2 regions of the Mesorhizobium japonicum MAFF 303099 genome follow, and region 2 is predicted to be linked to the other one. Evidence: riboswitches for the same ligand, from Rfam matches in the RefSeq annotation. Region 2 holds a riboswitch; the other holds the start of a gene.
What was found. Region 2 has a riboswitch for glycine ahead of gcvT (glycine cleavage system aminomethyltransferase GcvT). Riboswitches for the same ligand answer to the same signal wherever they lie in the genome.
Positions count from the first base shown of each region.

Region 1: linked by a shared signal. The riboswitch ahead of MAFF_RS35720 (D-amino acid dehydrogenase) and the one ahead of gcvT (glycine cleavage system aminomethyltransferase GcvT) in region 2 are both predicted to bind glycine.

Region 1 is NC_002679.1:173,489-182,567, forward strand. Features, by position in the region: gene MAFF_RS35675 (fumarate reductase/succinate dehydrogenase flavoprotein subunit) at 1-819, shown strand, start outside; gene MAFF_RS35680 (4Fe-4S dicluster domain-containing protein) at 831-1,064, shown strand; gene MAFF_RS35685 (HEAT repeat domain-containing protein) at 1,066-2,022, shown strand; gene MAFF_RS35690 (IS110 family transposase) at 2,315-3,424, opposite strand; gene MAFF_RS35695 (Crp/Fnr family transcriptional regulator) at 3,551-3,955, opposite strand; partial or broken gene MAFF_RS41070 (hypothetical protein) at 4,215-4,477, shown strand; gene MAFF_RS35705 (hypothetical protein) at 4,521-4,808, opposite strand; gene MAFF_RS35710 (hypothetical protein) at 4,929-5,120, shown strand; gene MAFF_RS35715 (hypothetical protein) at 5,258-5,575, shown strand; glycine riboswitch at 5,884-5,973, shown strand; gene MAFF_RS35720 (D-amino acid dehydrogenase) at 6,112-7,350, shown strand; gene MAFF_RS35725 (GlcG/HbpS family heme-binding protein) at 7,389-7,820, shown strand; gene MAFF_RS35730 (M24 family metallopeptidase) at 8,010-9,079, shown strand, end outside.
Region 2 is NC_002678.2:702,843-711,921, forward strand. Features, by position in the region: gene gfa (S-(hydroxymethyl)glutathione synthase) at 1-490, shown strand, start outside; gene MAFF_RS04625 (YaiI/YqxD family protein) at 554-1,021, shown strand; gene MAFF_RS04630 (DUF1345 domain-containing protein) at 1,053-1,730, shown strand; gene MAFF_RS04635 (cytochrome b/b6 domain-containing protein) at 1,828-2,709, shown strand; gene MAFF_RS04640 (molybdopterin-binding protein) at 2,711-3,520, shown strand; gene MAFF_RS04645 (hypothetical protein) at 3,569-4,570, opposite strand; glycine riboswitch at 4,847-4,933, shown strand; gene gcvT (glycine cleavage system aminomethyltransferase GcvT) at 5,083-6,183, shown strand; gene gcvH (glycine cleavage system protein GcvH) at 6,189-6,557, shown strand; gene gcvP (aminomethyl-transferring glycine dehydrogenase) at 6,572-9,079, shown strand, end outside.

The DNA.
Region 1 (9,079 bases), on a different replicon from region 2:
CACCTTCATGCCGACACGGTCAGCGAGATCGAAGAGATCCTGCACAAGGTCGAGCGCCCGTCGCGCGGCAGGTTCCATCAGGCGCGGGGCACCGATTACCGCGAAAAGATGATCGAGATGCACATCTCCGAAATCGGCTTCTGCTCGGGTCACAGCGCGTCGGGCGTATTCGTCGATGAATTTGCCCGCACCACGGTGCCGGGCCTCTACGCTGCGGGCGACATGGCGAGCGTGCCACACAACTATATGCTCGGCGCCTTCACCAATGGAGCCGTCGCCGGCGAGCACGCTGCCGAAGTCGCGCTGGAAACCAGCCTCGCGGATTTCGACAGCGAGTTCGTCCGGGCGGAGCGCGAGCGCGTGTTGGCACCGACGCGGCGTGAAGACGGCATCCCGCCCAACCAACTGGAATACAAGACCAGGCGGCTGGTCAACGACTATCTGCAGCCGCCCAAGGTGACGGCCAGGATGCAGATCGGCCAGGCGCGGCTCGCCGAGGTCAGGGATGATCTCGAAACCGCCCTCGTCGTACGCAACGCCCATGAACTGATGCGTTCGCTCGAAGTGTCGTCCATTCTCGACTGCGCCGACATGGCGGCGCATGCCTCGCTGTTCCGCACGGAGAGCCGCTGGGGGCTCTATCACAACCGCGTCGATTATCCCGAAAAGGATGACGACAACTGGTTCTGCCATACGCTTCTTCGCAAGGTCGACGGCCGCTTGGTTTCTGAGAAGCGGCCAATCCAACCCTACATCGTTCCGATCGAGAACGAGGAGCGGACGGCCTATGACCGTCTGCGCGTTTCCAATCAAGCTTGACGAGGAAAACCATGCCGCTTGCGCTTTCACCCACGGCCGTTCCCGTCGTCGTGGACGAAACAAAATGCATCGCCGACAAAGGCTGCACGGTCTGCGTCGATGTCTGCCCGCTGGATGTCCTGCGCATCAGCGATCTCACTGGCAAAGCCTATATGAAATTCGACGAGTGCTGGTACTGCATGCCGTGCGAGAAGGATTGCCCGACTGGCGCTGTCACCGTCAGCATCCCCTATCTGTTGCGCTGACATGACTGCATTCGATCCCTTCGAAGATTTTGGCGACACCGAGGAAATCGGCGAGCGTCTGAACGATGCAGACCCGGCCGTGCGACGGCTTGCCGTGATCGACCTTGCCGAGACCGCGAACGCGGATGTGCTGCCGCATCTGCTGACCGCAGTTGCCGACCCCGACGCGACAGTGCGTTTGCAGGTGGCGATCGCACTGTCCGAGTTCGACACCGTTGAGGCGGCTGCGGGCCTTGCCCGCCTGGCGGCGGATCAGGATTTGACGGTGGCCCAGGCAGCAGCCGATAGCCTTGCTGAACTGAAGGATCCGGCGACAGCCGACTCCATTTTGCCGCTCGTCAGTCATGGCCGCGCCTTCGTCCGGGCTGCGGGTTTTCGCGGGCTGAAAGCGTTGCGTTCGCGTGGGGCACTCGCCCCCGCTCTGGCGGCGATGCGGGATGAAGATGCCAATGTGCGTGCACAGGCGCTCGGCGTGGTTGCCTATCTCAAGCTGGAAGAGACCTTGCCGTCCCTCATTGCCGCGACGCGCGATGCTGAAGCCATCGTTCGGTCGGTTGCGGTCAACGCCTTATCCTTCACGAGCCAGCCCGCCGCAGCGGCCGCCGTGACAGCTGCCCTCGACGATGAGAACTGGCAGGTACGGGCCGCGGCGGCCGATACGCTCGGCCGTATCGGCCAAACCTCGGCCGTCGACGGACTGACCGCCGGCCTTTCCGACGAATATTGGCAGGTTCGGCAAAAATGCCTGAATGCGCTTGGCAAGCTCAAGGCGCAATCGGCAGTACGGCAGATTTCCGAGTTGTTGACGAGCGACCTGGCCTCGCTCCGCAAGGAGTCCGCGGCGGCGCTGGGTGAAATCGCCGATCCATCGTCGCGGGCTGTCCTCATGCACCATATCGGCGACGCCGATCCGGACGTGCGCAAGACCGTTTGCTGGGCGCTAACGCGCCTCGGTTAGTCTCTCATGTTCCCTGTCAAGGGTTGAAGGCAAGAAGGCTCGCCTGCTTGGCAGGTTTGCGAAGCAGTCGGATCGGCTGAAGCTGCACAGGGCTGGGGGTGGAGCTCAGAGACGACGGTTGATCAGACTCTCATCCGCGGGTTGGGTACCGGCCTTCCGTGTTTTCGTCTCGGGGCTGTCCTCGGTCTAGAGGGCGGGCGTCGGGCGCATCGGCTCGGCCACATAACTAGCGACGGGAATTCCCCACCGTGGCCCCACCCCAGCACTGCGCAGCAGGTTGGGTCGAGGCCGGCTATGACGGCGCGACCTCCCGGCCGATGGCCCACAAGAAGGCGGCCATCTCGCGTGCGATCGCAGCCACGACCACCGGCGGCTTCTTGCCGGCGGCGCTGAGGCGACGATAGCGGGCGCAGAGCCGGACCTGCCCCTTCCAGGCAATATCGCGGACAGCCTTGGGCAGCCCCTCGAGCCGGGCCCTCAGGGTCTCGCTGACCCTGGCAGGATAGCGATAAGTCCATGCCGCTTCGACCAGGGCGCGGCGGGCGCGTCGATTGCCGGCGAGCGTCAGGCTCGACCGGCGAACCGTGTCACCGGTCGAGCGCTCCCCCGGGACAAGGCCGAGAAAGGCCATCAACTGCGGCGGCGTATCGAAGCGACGCACATCCCCAATCTCGGCCGCAAATATCACTGCGACTAGGAACGAGGCGCCGCGCATGGCCTGATAGGCCTCGACGACCCGCGCCATGGACCAGGTTGGCACGACGGCGCGCAACTGCTCGTCCAGGCGGTGGAGTCGCTGAGCCGCGTCCTCGATCGCGTCGATCTTCTCCTGGAACACGATCTGCTGCGCGGTATGCTCGAAGCTCTGGTGGGCAAGCCAGCGCCGGTGCGCCAACGTCCAATGACCGCCGTTCTCGTAGATCCGCCCATGGCGCAGGAGGAAGGAAAGTAGCTGCTGGCGTTTGCGGCGCAGGTCGTCGGCTGCGGCTTCCCGGGCTCGCACCAGATCGCGGACAGCCTCGTGGACCACGTCCGGCACCCACACCCCGCTCAGTTCGCCCGCCCGATGCAGCCGCGCCAGCGTCACCGCGTCCCGCCGGTTGGTCTTGACGCGCTCGCCCGGTCGCTTCGGGATCAGGGCCGGCGCAACCACCATGCAGTCGTGTCCAAGATCGCGGACCTGCCGGCACAACCCGTAACCCGTCGGCCCAGCCTCGAAGCAGACGTGCAGTCGATCATACTTTTTTCCCAGCTTCTTGATCGTCCGCTCTATCGCCGCCGGACTATTCTCGATCTCGCCGACGAACCGGACGTCGCCGGTGCGGCCGCCCTCCGCGATCGCAACCGCGTGCTTCTTCTTGGCTACATCAAACGCGACAAATGCTTCGCTATACTCTCCCATGGCGCCCTCCGTGCGTGAGGATCGGCTCGGCCCATCCGAGCAACCCTCGTCTTTTAATCGCACGAAAGGGCGGGCCACCGATCTCCGCCTCGGAACATGACGTCTAGTGGAAGCCGAAGCGCAGCCTCACCCCGCCGCGCGCTTCGAAACCATTTCCATCAACGTGTGAGGGCGTTCGATACGGATATGGCGCGGCGTCACCGTCACCAGCCCTTCCTTCTGGAAGCGCTTCATCATCATCGTCACCCATTGGCGTGTGGAGCCAACCATGGCCGCAATCTGGTCATGCGTCACCTTGGCATTGATGACGATTGCCTTTCCATCGCGCACGCCATGAAGGCTGCCGAGATTCATCAGGAACTGCGCCAGACGTTCGATCACCGAACGGGTGCCCAGCATCTGAGCCATCGCCGAGTAGCATCTGCCTTTCGCCGCAAGCCCCTGCAGAAGGCAGAGCGCAAAATTCGGAAGTTCGACGACGAGCTTCCTCAACGCATTGGCCGGTATGAACAGCATCCGGCATTCACTCAATGCTTCTCCCGTCTCGCCGTCGGTCCTTTCTCACCCAGATCATGATAGGAATAAGGAACCTATTCCTATCCGTCCAGCGTATGTTCCGTTTCTGTTCGCGTTAATTAGGGCGATCAGATATGGCAAACCGCTTGCACGAGTAAGCCCAGCGCTGCTTTGACAGACACGCAACCGTAAATCGGCTTCGTTCTGGGATAGCCCGCTCGTAAGATAAGAGCCAACGAGAGGATGATCAGAGATGTCCGGTAGCCAGCGACTAATGAAGGCGAGCGAGATTCCTGCCTTCGTCGACCAGGTGATCGAGCTCGGCTGCGACATCTGCGCCATCGGCCACTGGGCTACGTACTCGGTGACCATGAGGAGATGGGGGCGGGGGCCGAAGATCTCCAACGTATATGTGAAGAGTTCGGCGATCGTGACTTTTTGCTGCCGGAGATCGTTGCCTACCTGCGCTCGATTGGCCGGTACATGGAGCCCGCCTCGCCAGCGACACATTGGACCGAAAATCAAAGGACACACTAGGGGAACGAGGGTCGAAGCGGTAGCGGGCAAGCTCGCTTGAGTGCTATGCCCATCCGACATGGTCCTTTTTGGAAAGTCTCAGGAACAGATCGAACCAGAACCGGTATTCAGGATCTTCGCCATTGCCGGACGCTTCGAAGGCGCAATAGGCGACGGACGTAATAGGGTCTTTGCCATGCCGGTGGGTCGCCGCTTCTATCGCCTCACCGTCAGCAAGCCCCTCCCAGCCCTTTACAACGCTGTCGTGATTTCCCACACCGATGTCCTCAACTGTCTGGGAAAACATATGCCTGATCTGGGCCTGCACAATGCGTTTGCCTGCGCCTAGCATCAGCTTCAAATGTCGGATGAATCCAGGGGAGAGAGCGATTAGCCGATCCGTCCAACTTGGCGCCGATGGTTCGGCGACTTCCAGAAAAGCGTTGAGGCCCTGGCTCTGCAGGACATCGATTTGACCGAAGCCGACAAAGCTGAACTGAAGTCCACGGCTTTGGCATTGTTCGGCCGTCTTCAGTCAGAGCTCGATTCCGCCCTGGTGCTTATCGACGCCAGGCGGGAACTGGCCTTCAGGAACGCCTGCAGGTCAGTCATCGATTGTGCCCTACACCTGTATGCCGCCGAAACCGACCCCCAATACGATTAAAAGAGGACGACGAGCACAGCAGGCGATCCCGCGCCAAACGGCATCTGGCTGTCAATGAAGGCCGACTACCGAAGGAGCATGCCAGTGTCCTCAATGAATTCATCAAGCGAATGCACGGCCCCAAGCAGCGCTTGCTAGTGTCCGATATTGACTCGCCCGTGCCAAGACTCAGCCACGTCTACCGCGAAATATCGGCCGATGCATTGCATGTAAGCTGGACGTCGCTGCATCGTCACGTTTTTACGGACAAGGACGGTGACGTCCAGTTGACGCTGGAGCCCAAGGTGGGGAGGGACGAGCTTGAGGAGGCGGCGTCCACCCTCGCGCTTTCCTTGCTTTTCGCAATGCGCTCGCTCTTGATCATCTTGCCAGAGATCTCAGTAACGTATAATCTCCAAGGCATGTTCGTGAAGTACAAGAAAATATACAAACGGGGATTGCAAATAGTCGCATAATCTGAATTATGGAACTGGCGGGCTCATAAATAAAACAATAGCTTAGTGCTGATAATATCCATTATGTTAAATCTAGACCGATTGGCCGGCAGCACTGCCTCCGCTCAGCTTTAGCCGAGCTGATCTCATCTAGGTGCGATGTCAAACCGCTTACCAGCGCGCCAGGACCACTCTGAACCGATTCGTTGAAATTGGGCACGTTGGGCTCATATCAGTCAAAAACACTGGAAAAATGGTCCGTCCATTTCAGCACGGCCGCGGAAATGGCGATCAACGGCATGGCCTATCATCGTATAACTGCGGTGTTCAAAGGCTGGACGGGAGAGATCGGCTACTGCCGACGCCGACGGAGCAACCCCCCAAGGAAACTCTCAGGCAAAAGTGACCGCACCGCCGAACGATCTGGAGAGAGACGCCTCGAGCGTCCACCGAAGGGGAAAGCCGGCAGGCCCGGTTAAGCTCTCAGGTAGCCGAGACAGATTTGGGGATTTCGCTGCGGGCCAACCTCGCACCCATTGCACTGCTCGGAGTTCAGAATGCCCAAAATTGTTGTGATTGGCGCCGGAATTGCCGGTGTATCGACGGCTTATGCGTTGTTGGAGCAAGGCTACGACGTCACTGTGGTCGAGCGGCGACGCTATGCCGCGATGGAAACGTCATTCGCCAACGGCGGCCAGCTGTCGGCAAGCAATGCCGAAGTCTGGAATCACTGGTCAACCGTCCTCAAGGGCATCAAGTGGATGCTTCGGCGGGATGCGCCGCTCCTCATGAACCCTACCCCGTCGTGGCACAAGTACAGCTGGCTGCTTGAATTCGTATCCAATATTTCGCGATATCGTGAAAACACGATTGAAACGACCCGCCTGGCTATCGCTGCCCGAAAGCACCTCTTCGAGATCGCTGACCGTGAAGGCATCGACTTTGATCACGTCCGTCGCGGGATCCTGCATGTTTACTGGGACAAAGACGGCTTCGACCATGCGTTGAAGGTGAATGAGATGCTGAACGAGGGCGGCCTCGACCGGCGATCGGTGACGCCCAGCGAATTTGCCGGGATTGAACCTGCCTTGCATGGCAAGTTTTATGGAGGGTTTTACACCCCGTCGGATTCGACCGGCGACATCCACAAATATTGCGCGGGCTTGGAGAAGGCCTGCACAAAGCGTGGCGCCCAATTCATCTATGACGCCGCAGTGACCCGCATTGAACGCCGGGATCGCTTTAACATCGTTTGCGCAACGGATGGCGCCGATCAGACGCTGGTAGCCGACGGGATTGTAGTGTGTGCGGGAACAAATAGCCGCGATATCGCTGCGATGTTCGGGGATCGCATCAATATTTATCCGGTGAAAGGGTATTCCATTACGGTGGAGTTGGACGGGGCTGCGGCAGATTCCTCCGCGCCTTGGGTAAGCATTCTGGACGACCGCGCAAAAATCGTGACCAGCCGGCTCGGCGCAGCTCGGCTGCGGGTGGCAGGGACCGCAGAGTTCAATGGCGTCAATTTCGACATCCGCGAAGATCGCATCAGACCCTTGGTCGACTGGACGCGGATGATGTTCCCGAAAGTGGCGACTGAACACGTTGTGCCGTGGGCAGGGCTTCGACCGATGATGCCGAACATGATGCCGCGGGTCGGCAAAAGCCGGGTTCCGGGTGTCTTCTATAATACGGGTCACGGGCATCTAGGGTGGACGCTTTCTGCCGCAACATCGGCCATGCTGGCCACGGTTGTGGCCACGGATCTTCCGATTGATGCTCGTTTGGCAGCATAGAAGAAGTCCCTGCTTGCAAGCTCAAAGGAGAATTGAATATGACCAAACTGACATTGGAAGTCGCCAATTCCATCATTAATCGGGCGTGCTCTACAGCAAGCGGAAAAGGTCTCAAGCCCTTGAGCGTCGCGGTGTTGGATGCTGGTGGCCACTTGGTCGCGTTCCAGAAGCAGGACGGGGCTTCGATGCTCCGCTTTGAAATTGCATTCGGCAAGGCATACGGAGCTTTGGCCGTCGGTTTCGGTTCACGCTGGCTCGACAAAGCATCAGCCGACCGCCCTCACTTTGTAGCCGGACTCACCTCTATATCAGGTGGCAAGATTGTGCCCGTCCCCGGGGGCGTCCTGGTGAGAGACCAGGCCGGTCGGTTGCTTGGTGCGGTAGGGATTACTGGAGATACATCCGACAACGATGAAGCAGTGGCCGTGGAGGCCATCGAGATTGGCGGTTTGAATGCTCAAGCGGCCTGACTCAGGCAACTAGGCAAGGGTTTCGAGTTCGTCGGGCAAGAGACGCAGATCTGGCGGCCGATCAGGCACATTTGAAATAGCGTCTGCTCCGTCGGCGAGAATTTGGCATCTTTCGTGCACTGAGCGCCTTTAGATTGGTGGGCAGATGCAGCCGCCAGTGTCGAGAACGTTTGGATAGAGGGTTACAGAATGGATCAGCAAGCTTCCTACGGCTTTGCGCCGTCTGAGTTCGAGGAGCGTGTCGCCAGGGCTCAGCGGTTGATGGGCCAACATCGCCTGGACGGCCTGTTGCTCACTTCGATGGACAATATCCGGTACTTCATCGGTGTCGATTCCACATTCTGGGAGAGTTACACCCGACCTTGGTTCGTATTGGTGCCTGCTACCGGGGTTCCCCTTGCGATCATTCCGGAGATCGGAAGGGCTATCATCGAGAAGACGTGGATCAAGGAAATCAGATCCTGGCCTTCGCCTCGGCCCGAGGACGAAGGCACATCTCTCGTTGTCGCTGCGATATCCGACCTGCCCCGTCGACACGGGCGAGTCGGAGCTGAGCTTGGTTTCGAACTGCGACTGGGGATGCCGGTAACGCAATTGAATGCGATCATCGGTGATCTGAAAAGCGTTGAGATTGTGGATGGCGCGAGCCTCATTTGGCAGCTCCGCATGATCAAGAGCGCGGCCGAGATCTGTAAAATCAAGAAAGCTATCGACATCGCGGGCGCCGTATACGCTCAGGTGCCCGATTTCGTTAACATCGGCGATACTGAACGTACGATCCTTCGGGAGTTCCGTGGTCGCTTGAATATGGGCGGCGCCGGCGCTATCCCGACCCTCATTTGCAGATCCGACGTCGGCGGGCCTTTCGAGATTACGGGCGGGCCAAGGGACCGGCCAATCGCTGATGGCGATCTGCTCTTCATCGACACGGGCACGACCTTCGACGGGTATTTCTGCGATTACGATCGCAACTACCAGGTGGGCAGGGCGACAGATGCCCTACGGTTTGCCCACGAGAAGGTGTGGGAAGCGCACGAGATTGGGCTTCAAGCAGTAACAGCAGGGGTTACGGCCGGATATGTGTTTGAACAGATGGCCAAGGCGCTTTCGTCCGGTGGGACGGACCTCAACAGCAACGGGCGCATGGGGCATGGACTTGGTTTGCGGCTGACCGAACCGCCGTCAATTCGACTGGAGGACAATACGGTGTTGCAGCCAGGCATGGTGCTCTGCATTGAGCCTGCCTTGGAGTACGAGCC
Region 2 (9,079 bases):
CGCCTGCACCAGCAAGCCGGTCAAGGTGAAGGTCAAGGGGCAGATCGCCCACAACCATGCCTGCGGCTGCACCAAATGCTGGAAGCCGGAAGGTGCTATATTCTCGGTGGTTGCCGTTGCCGGCACCGGCGACGTCACTGTCACCGAGAACGGCGACAAGCTGAAAGTGGTCGACGCTAGCGCGCTGATCCAGCGCCATGCCTGCACCGGCTGCGGCGTCCACATGCACGGACCGGTCGAGCGCGACCATGCGTTCAAAGGCCTGACCTTCATCCACCCCGAGCGCTTCGTCGAGGATGGTTGGTCGCCACCGGGCTTCACCGCCTTCGTCTCGTCGATCATCGAATCCGGCGTCGATCCAAAGCGGATGGACGGCATCCGGGCGCAGCTAAGGACGATCGGGCTGGAGCCCTATGACTGCCTCAACCCCGGCCTGATGGACTATATCGCCACCTGGACGGCGAAGAAGTCCGGCGCCTTGCCGGCCTGAACCCTGTAAGATTTCAGGCAGGGGCCGGACATGTTTCCGGCCCCTGTCCGTTTCGGAGAGATTATGCCCGCCCCCACCATTTACGTCGATGCCGACGCCTGCCCGGTCAAGGCCGAGGTCGAAAAGGTCGCCGAGCGCCTCGGCGTCGTCGTCACCTACGTCTCCAATGGCGGCTTGCGGCCATCGCGCGATCCGATGATCCGCAATGTCGTGGTCTCCAAGGGCGCCGACGCCGCCGACGACTGGATTGTCGAGAACGCCAAATCCAACGATGTCGTGGTGACTGCCGATATTCCGCTTGCCGCTCGAGCGGTGGCGCTCGGCGCGCATGTGCTTGGGCCCACCGGGAGGCCGTTCACGCCCGAAACGATCGGCATGGCGGTGGCCATGCGCGACCTCAAGCAGCATTTACGCGAGACCGGTGAAAGCAAGGGCTACAATGCCTCCTTCGCACCGCAGGACCGTTCGCGGTTCCTTGGTGAACTCGACCGCATCTTGCGGCGCGCGCTGAAATCCGCCACACCCGGCTAGAAACCGAGCGCCATCCAGGGTGGAGACCGCCATGGCCGCCGAAACCCCGATCCCGAGACCCGTGCAGCGCCATATGCTGTTCGCGATGTCGGCGTGTTTCGGGGCGCTCGCGTTCCTCGTGGCGTTGCTGCTGCATGCCCCGCTCGCCTACTCGATCGGCGCCAATGCCTTTTTCGCCGCCTACGTCATTCTTGTCGTCAGCCAGATGCCCAAATTCACCGGAAAATATCTGAGCAAGAACGCGCGCGCCACCGATCAGCCGGTGCTGGTCATCTTCGCGGTGACGCTCGTCGTCGTTATCGTCGCCGTTGTCTCATTGTTCCTGCTTATCAATCAAAAGAACAGAGGCAATTCCGTCGAACTCGGTTTCGCGCTGCTGTCGATCCCGCTTGGCTGGTTCACCATCCATGCCATGGCCGCACTTCATTATGCGCATGTCTACTGGATGGACGGCGATGCGGTGGACGCTGAAACCAAGAAGAAAATCCCGGTCGGCGGATTGCTGTTCCCAGGCGACAAGCGCCCGGAAGGTTGGGATTTCCTCTATTTCTCGGCAGTCATCGGCATGACGGCGCAAACCGCCGACACCAACATCTCGACCACGCATATGCGCTGTGTCGTCCTCGTCCACTCGATCCTGTCGTTTTTCTTCAACACGGTCATCGTCGCCGCGGCCGTCAATCTCGCCGTCAGCCTGGGTGGTCCGTAATAAATCCGTGATCGGGTGAAACATCGGTTTGGATCGCGACGTATCAGGAGGACAATGAACGCGCAGGCCACGCCGTGAGGCCGGGAGACGAAACAAGATGCAATCCGTTGCCAGAAGCCAATCCGCCACCGGACCGGACGCTCCCGTGTCGAGCGACAGCACGCTGATCTACCGGCAGTCGCGCTGGACGCGGCTGACGCACTGGATCTGGGCCATTTCGCTGTTCTTCATGCTGCTTTCCGGGCTGCAGATATTCAACGCCCGGCCACAGCTCTATATCGGCAAGCAATCCGGCTTCGGCTACAACAACACCATCTTCGAAATCGGCGCCGTGAACACCGATGCCGGGCCGCGCGGGTTCACCGAAATCTTCGGGCACCGCTTCGACACGACGGGCGTGCTCGGCTGGTCGGGTCCGCCAGGCAACGAGACGGCGCGCGGCTTCCCGTCCTGGGCGACCATTCCGTCCTATTATGACCTCGGCACCGCCCGCGTCGTGCATTTCTTCTTCGCCTGGATCCTGACGACGACCTTGATCGTCTGGCTGGTCGCCAGCCTGGTCAACGGCCATATCAGGCGCGATCTCGCCCCACGCCTGGACGACCTCAAGCGGCTGCCGCGCGACATCGTCGACCACGCCAGGCTGAAATTCCATCACACACGCGAATACAACACGCTGCAGAAAATGGCCTATGGCGGCGTGCTGTTCGTGCTGTTGCCGCTGATGATCATCACCGGCCTTGCCATGTCTCCCAGCATGAATTCGGTGCTGCCCTTCCTCAACGAAGTGCTCGGCGGCCGGCAGACGGCGCGCACCATCCATTTCACCGTCATGCTGCTGCTGGTCGGCTTCTTCATCATCCACATCCTGATGATCCTGGCCGCCGGCCCGATCAACGAATTGCGCTCGATCATCACCGGCTGGTACCGCACCGACCCTCCCGCGCATGACGACAAGACGACCGAGAGGAGTGCCTGACATGGCGAAGTTTGAGATCAGCCCCAATTTTCAGATCAGTCGAAGGAAATTCCTGACCGCCGCCAGCCTTGGCGCCTCCGGCATCATGCTGTCGGGCTGCGATGCCTTCGACAGCCAGTTGAGCATCGGCAGCGGCCTGCGCAGCTTCCTCGAAAACGCCAATGGCCTGACATATCGCGCCCAACGCCTGCTTGCCGGCCGTGACGCGCTGGCACCGGAATTCACCGAGGCCGACATCCGCCAGCCGCAGCGGCCGAACGGCGTTACCGCGCCTGACGATGACACCTATAAGGGCCTGCTCGCCAACAATTTCGCCGACTGGCGGCTGGAAGTCTCAGGCCTCGTCGAAAAGCCGCTGTCGCTCAGCCGCGAGCAGCTTCAGAACATGCCGAGCCGCACCCAGATCACCCGCCACGACTGCGTCGAGGGTTGGAGCTGCATCGCCAAATGGACCGGCACGCCGCTGTCGCTGGTGCTCGACCAGGCGGTGGTCAAGCCGCAGGCGCGTTACGTCATGTTCCACTGCCTCGACACGATCGACCGCAGCCTGTCCGGCGACATCAAATATTATGGCACGATCGACCTGATCGACGCCCGCCACCCGCAGACGATCCTCGCCTATGGCCTGAACGGCAAACCGCTCCCGGTCGAAAACGGCGCTCCGCTGCGTGTCCGCGTCGAGCGCCAGCTCGGCTACAAGATGCCGAAGTACCTCTACAAGATCGAGTTGGTCGACGGCTTCGCCAATGTCGGCGGCGGCCGCGGCGGCTATTGGGAAGACAATGGCTACGACTGGTACGGCGGGATTTGATGACCAGGGAATTAGCACACCGAGATCAGTGGCTTAAACCGCAGTATCTCAAGCCACTTTGTCGAGCAGCGGCCTCAGCGCCGGATGGATCTCCGGCGAAGCATGCTTGATCAGCGTCAGCAGCGCACGCTCATTTTCGTATAAAGGGCGGTTCGTCCCGATGTGCTCGATCAGCCATTTGGCTTCGCCGGCGTCGATCGTCTCGGCGCGGCGGGCCAGGGCCTCGGCCGCCCTGTTCTTGGCCTCCCATTCGGCCTCGATGTCATCGGGGGACCGGTAGGCCTCGATGATCCCGGCAAGCCCGCCGGACACCATGCGGCTGAAAAAGCCGCCAATTTCCGGCTCGGCATGTTCGAGGAAGCTTTCCTGGCGCAGCGCCACGTCGCGGGTCGGCGCTTCATAGCCGGCCGAACACATGACGAAATTGGCGATTGCCTTGACGAACAGGTCGTTCCAGGACGGATCGTTCTTGGCCTGGGCGGTCTGTTCGTTGATCCTGAACAGCACCTCGGCCTCGCCGCGGGTGATGGCGATGTTGCCGTCGCCGCCATGGGCGTAGAGGATGCGGCGCAGCAGTTCGACTTCCGCCTTGGCAATCAGTCCGGGCACCAGCGCGCCGCCCAGCATCAGTGGCCCCTTGCCGTCGATGACGGCATGGGCGACCTGCTCCAGCGCATAGACGCAAAGCTTGCTCGGCGAGGATCTCGCCTTTTCCAGCACATGGACCAGCAATTCGAGTTCGGTACGGCTGTCGACCATGCCGTCGCGCGAGATGGTGCGGACCAGCCAGTCGGCATTGTCCTGGGAGATATAGCCGGACGGCTTTTCCTGATGGACGATGTAGTCGGTCACCGCCTCGACGAAGAACGGTGCCCACTCCGCGCATTTGTCCTGGGCCGTCTGGTCGAGAGCGAACAGCGCCTCGGCCTCGCCTCGGGTCACCACGCCATCGGCGAACACGTCGCGGCGCAGCATCAGCACGTCCTCCGCGGCAATGCGATTCTTCGAGGTCAGCCCAGCCACCGGCGCGCTCATGATCAATTCGCCCATTGTCGTCCCCGTCCGCCCCAAAGTGTTACATCGGCCTGCTATATCAGGAGTGTCTTGAAAAACCGGCAAACGGCGTGGTTAGCGAAGACTTGTCGGCCAATGCATGTCGCCCAAAAGTGTGCAGCGGTTTTGGGAGAACGACATGGATCAAAACAAAGAGCTAAAGCGCATCGCCTGAATCCATTTCAGCGCGACGCGCTTTAGATGTCGCTGGGAGGTGACAAGGTGTCGCCGACGGGCTATGGATGGCGCGTCGAGGGCTCGGGATTCGAGTCCTACCTGTTTGCGGGAGAGAGCAGCGAGAGCTGCCGCCGAAGGGGAAATCGCCCGAAATCTCTCAGGCAAAAGAACCGTAGACGGGAAAGACACTCTGGAAAGTCGGGGCTTGCCCCCGCGCCGAAGGTGTAAGCGCCGCTGACAGAGTTCCGGTTGCGCGAGTCTCTCAGGCTTCAGACAGAGGGGCACGGACTGGTCGCCATTCGCGGCCGCTTGCGTGCGACTCTGGAGACGACATGACGGGCGACGACTCAAAACACCTTCCTCTAGAAGATATCCACACAGCCGCCGGCGCGCGCTTCGGCGCCTTTGCCGGTTGGTCGATGCCGCTGACCTATCCGGCCGGCGTCATGAAGGAGCATCTGCACACCCGCGAGCATGTCGGTCTCTTCGATATCTCGCACATGAAACTGTTCGAGGTCAGCGGGCCGCAGGCGGTTGCACTGCTCAACCGCGCTTGCCCCTTGGATGCCGGCGCGCTCGAAATCTCGCAGTCGAAACTGTCCTTCTTCCTCAATGAGGCCGGCGGCATTCTCGACGACCTGATCGTCACCCGGCTCGGCGATACCAGGTTCATGGTGGTCGCCAATGCCGGCAACGCCGTCGCCGACGAAAAGCATCTGCGTGAGCTGGCCACGAATTTTGATGTGAAGGTCGAGCCGCTCGACCGCGTCTTCCTCGCTATCCAGGGCCCGGAAGCATGGGCGGCTCTTTCCCGCGCCGGCATCGAGACCGGCTCGCTGCTGTTCATGCATGGCGTCGAACCGCGGAAAGACTGGTTCATGAGCCGGTCTGGCTACACTGGCGAGGACGGTTTCGAGATCGGGCTGCCGGAGGCCGACGCGCGCGATCTCGTCGCGAAGCTACTCGAAGATGAGCGTGTGCTGTGGATCGGCCTTGCCGCGCGCGACAGCCTGCGGCTTGAGGCTGGGCTTTGCCTGCATGGCCAGGACATCACGCCGGAGACCGACCCGGCCGCTGCCGCGCTGATGTGGGCAATCCCCAGGGATATCCGCGCTTCCGGGGCGTTCATAGGCGCCGACGCCTTGCGCGCCGCCGTGGAACGCGGCCCAGCGCAAAAGCGCGTCGGGTTGAAGCCGGAAGGCCGCCAGCCGGTGCGCGCCGGCGTTGCTCTGTTCGACGCCGACGGCAATCCCGCCGGCCATGTCACATCGGGCGGCTTTGGCCCCTCGGCCGGCCATCCGGTCGCCATGGGCTATGTCGCCGCATCGCTGGCAAAGCCCGGCACACGGGTGTTCGCCGAGGTACGCGGCACGAAGATCCCCGTCGATATCAGTTCCCTGCCCTTCACCCCTCATCGCTACCGCAAAGGATGAACCTCATGGCAAAGACCTATTTCACATCAGATCACGAATGGCTCCGCGTTGAGGGCGGCATCGCCACCGTCGGCATCACCGACTACGCGCAGGAGCAGCTCGGCGACCTCGTCTTCGTCGAACTGCCGGAAACGGGCAAGAAGCTGACCAAGGGCGACACCGCCGTCGTGGTCGAATCCGTCAAGGCGGCTTCCGACGTTTACGCGCCGGTCGACGGCGAGATCACCGAGGCCAACGGCACGCTGTCTTCCGACCCGTCGCTGGTCAACTCGGCGGCAACCGGCGCCGGCTGGCTGTGGAAGATGAGGCTTGCCGACGAAAGCCAGCTCGCCGGCCTCATGGATGAGGCCGCCTACAAAGCCCATATCGCCTGAAATCAGGACTAGAGATGATGACCACAGCACTTACCCCCTTCTCGGCCCGTCATATCGGTCCTGGCGTGAACGATGTCAGAGCCATGCTTGCGGTGATCGGCGTTCCCTCCGTCGAGACGCTGATCAGCCAGGCCGTACCGCAGTCGATTCGCCTCGACCTGCCGCTGACCTTGCCCGCGCCGGCCAGCGAAGCCGAAGCACTGGCCGAATTGTCGGCCATCATGGCGAAGAACACGGTGCTGAAGAGCTTCATCGGCGCCGGCTATCACGGCGTCCACGTGCCGCCGGTCATCCAGCGCAATCTGTTCGAGAATCCGGCCTGGTACACGGCCTACACGCCCTATCAGGCCGAGATCAGCCAGGGCCGTCTGGAAATGCTGTTCAACTTCCAGACCTTGGTCACCGAATTGACCGGGCTGCCGGTGGCATCCGCCTCGCTGCTCGATGAGGCCACCGCTGTCGCCGAAGCGGTCGGCATTGCGCTGCGCCACCACCGCGACAAGCGCACCAAGGTGGCGTTCGCCGGCACGCCGCACCCGCAGACGCTGGATGTGGTGCGCACCCGTGCCGAACCGCTCGGCATCGAGATTGACGGCGAGACGATCGACGACAACACCGCTGCCCTGCTCGTCTCCTGGCCCGACACCCTTGGCGTCTATGGCGACCACAAGGCCGCGATCGACAAGGCCCGCGCCGCTGGCGCGCTGGTCGTCTTCATCGCCGATCCACTCGGCCTGACGCTGACCGATGCGCCGGCGAAACTCGGCGCCGACATCGCCGTCGGGCCGATGCAGCGCTTTGGCGTGCCGATGGGCTTTGGCGGCCCGCACGCCGCCTATTGCGCCGTTTCCGACAGGCTGACCCGGCTGATGCCCGGCCGCCTCGTCGGCCAGTCGACCGACAGCAAGGGCCGGCCCGGCTACCGCCTGGCCTTGCAGACGCGAGAACAGCATATCCGCCGCGACAAGGCGACCTCCAACATCTGCACCGCGCAGGCGCTGCTCGCCAACATGGCAACGGCCTATGCCATCTGGCACGGCCCGGCCGGGCTGCAGGCGATTGCCGGGCGCATCCACGCGCTGGCCAACCGCCTGGCGAGCGGCCTCAAGGCGGCGGGCGTTTCGGTGCTCGGCGCCAGCCGCTTCGACACGGTGACGGTGGAGGCGAAAGGCAAGGCCGCGGAGATCGCCGAAGCCGCCGAAAAGACCGGCCGGTTGCTGCGCGTCCTCGACGCCGACCATGTCGGCATCGCCTTCGACGAGACCTCGACCGATGCGGATCTCGATGCAATCGCTTCCCTGTTCGGTGCCAAGGCTGCCCCCTCGGCCGACAGCACCGTCCCTGGCAAGCCGCGCGGAAAAGAGTTTCTGACCCAGCCCGTCTTCAACGAGAACAAGTCGGAAACCGACATGATGCGCCTGCTGCGCCGGTTGGCCGACAAGGATCTGGCGCTCGACCGCTCCATGATCCCGCTCGGATCCTGCACCATGAAGCTTAACGCGGCGGCCGAAATGATGCCGGTGAGCTGGCCAAGCATCGCCGATCTGCATCCCTTCGCGCCGGCCAGCCATTCGGCCGGCTATCGCGCCATGATCGGCGAACTGGAAGGCTGGCTGTCCGAAATCACCGGCTTCGACGCGGTCAGCCTGCAGCCCAATGCCGGCAGCCAGGGCGAATATGCCGGCCTGCTCGCCATCCGCGCCTATCACCGCTCGCGCGGCGAAGGGCATCGCACGGTCTGCCTGATCCCCTCCTCCGCGCATGGCACCAATCCGGCAAGCGCGGCGATGGCCGGCATGAGCGTTGTTGTCGTGCGCTGCCTGGAGGACGGTAACATCGACATGGACGATATGCGGGCCAAAGCCAACGAGCATTCCAAGAATCTCGCCGCGCTGATGTTCACCTATCCCTCGACACATGGCGTCTACGAAGAAGGCGCCCGCCATCTCTGCGCCCTGATCCATGAGCATGGCGGCCAGGTCTATTTCGACGGCGCCAACCTCAACGCGCTGGTCGCGCTCGCCCGACCCGCCGATATCGGCGCCGATGTCTGCCATATGAACCTGCACAAGACCTTCTGCATTCCGCATGGCGGCGGTGGCCCCGGCGTCGGCCCGATCGGCGTCAAGGCACATCTGAAGCCTTATCTGCCGGGCCATGTCACAGAAGGCTCGGCGCATGCCGTGTCTGCGGCACCGTTCGGCAGCGCTTCCATCCTGCCGATCACCTGGATGTATATCCGCATGATGGGCGCCGCTGGACTGAAGCAGGCAACGGAGACCGCCATCATCTCGGCCAACTACGTGGCGACACGGCTCGCGCCGCACTTCCCGCTGCTCTACAAGGGCCGGCACGATCGCATCGCGCATGAATGCATCCTCGACACCCGCGTGCTCAAGGAGAGCGCAGGCATCAGCGTCGACGATATCGCCAAGCGCCTCATCGACTATGGCTTCCACGCGCCGACCATGTCGTTTCCGGTCGCCGGCACGTTGATGGTCGAGCCGACGGAATCCGAGCCG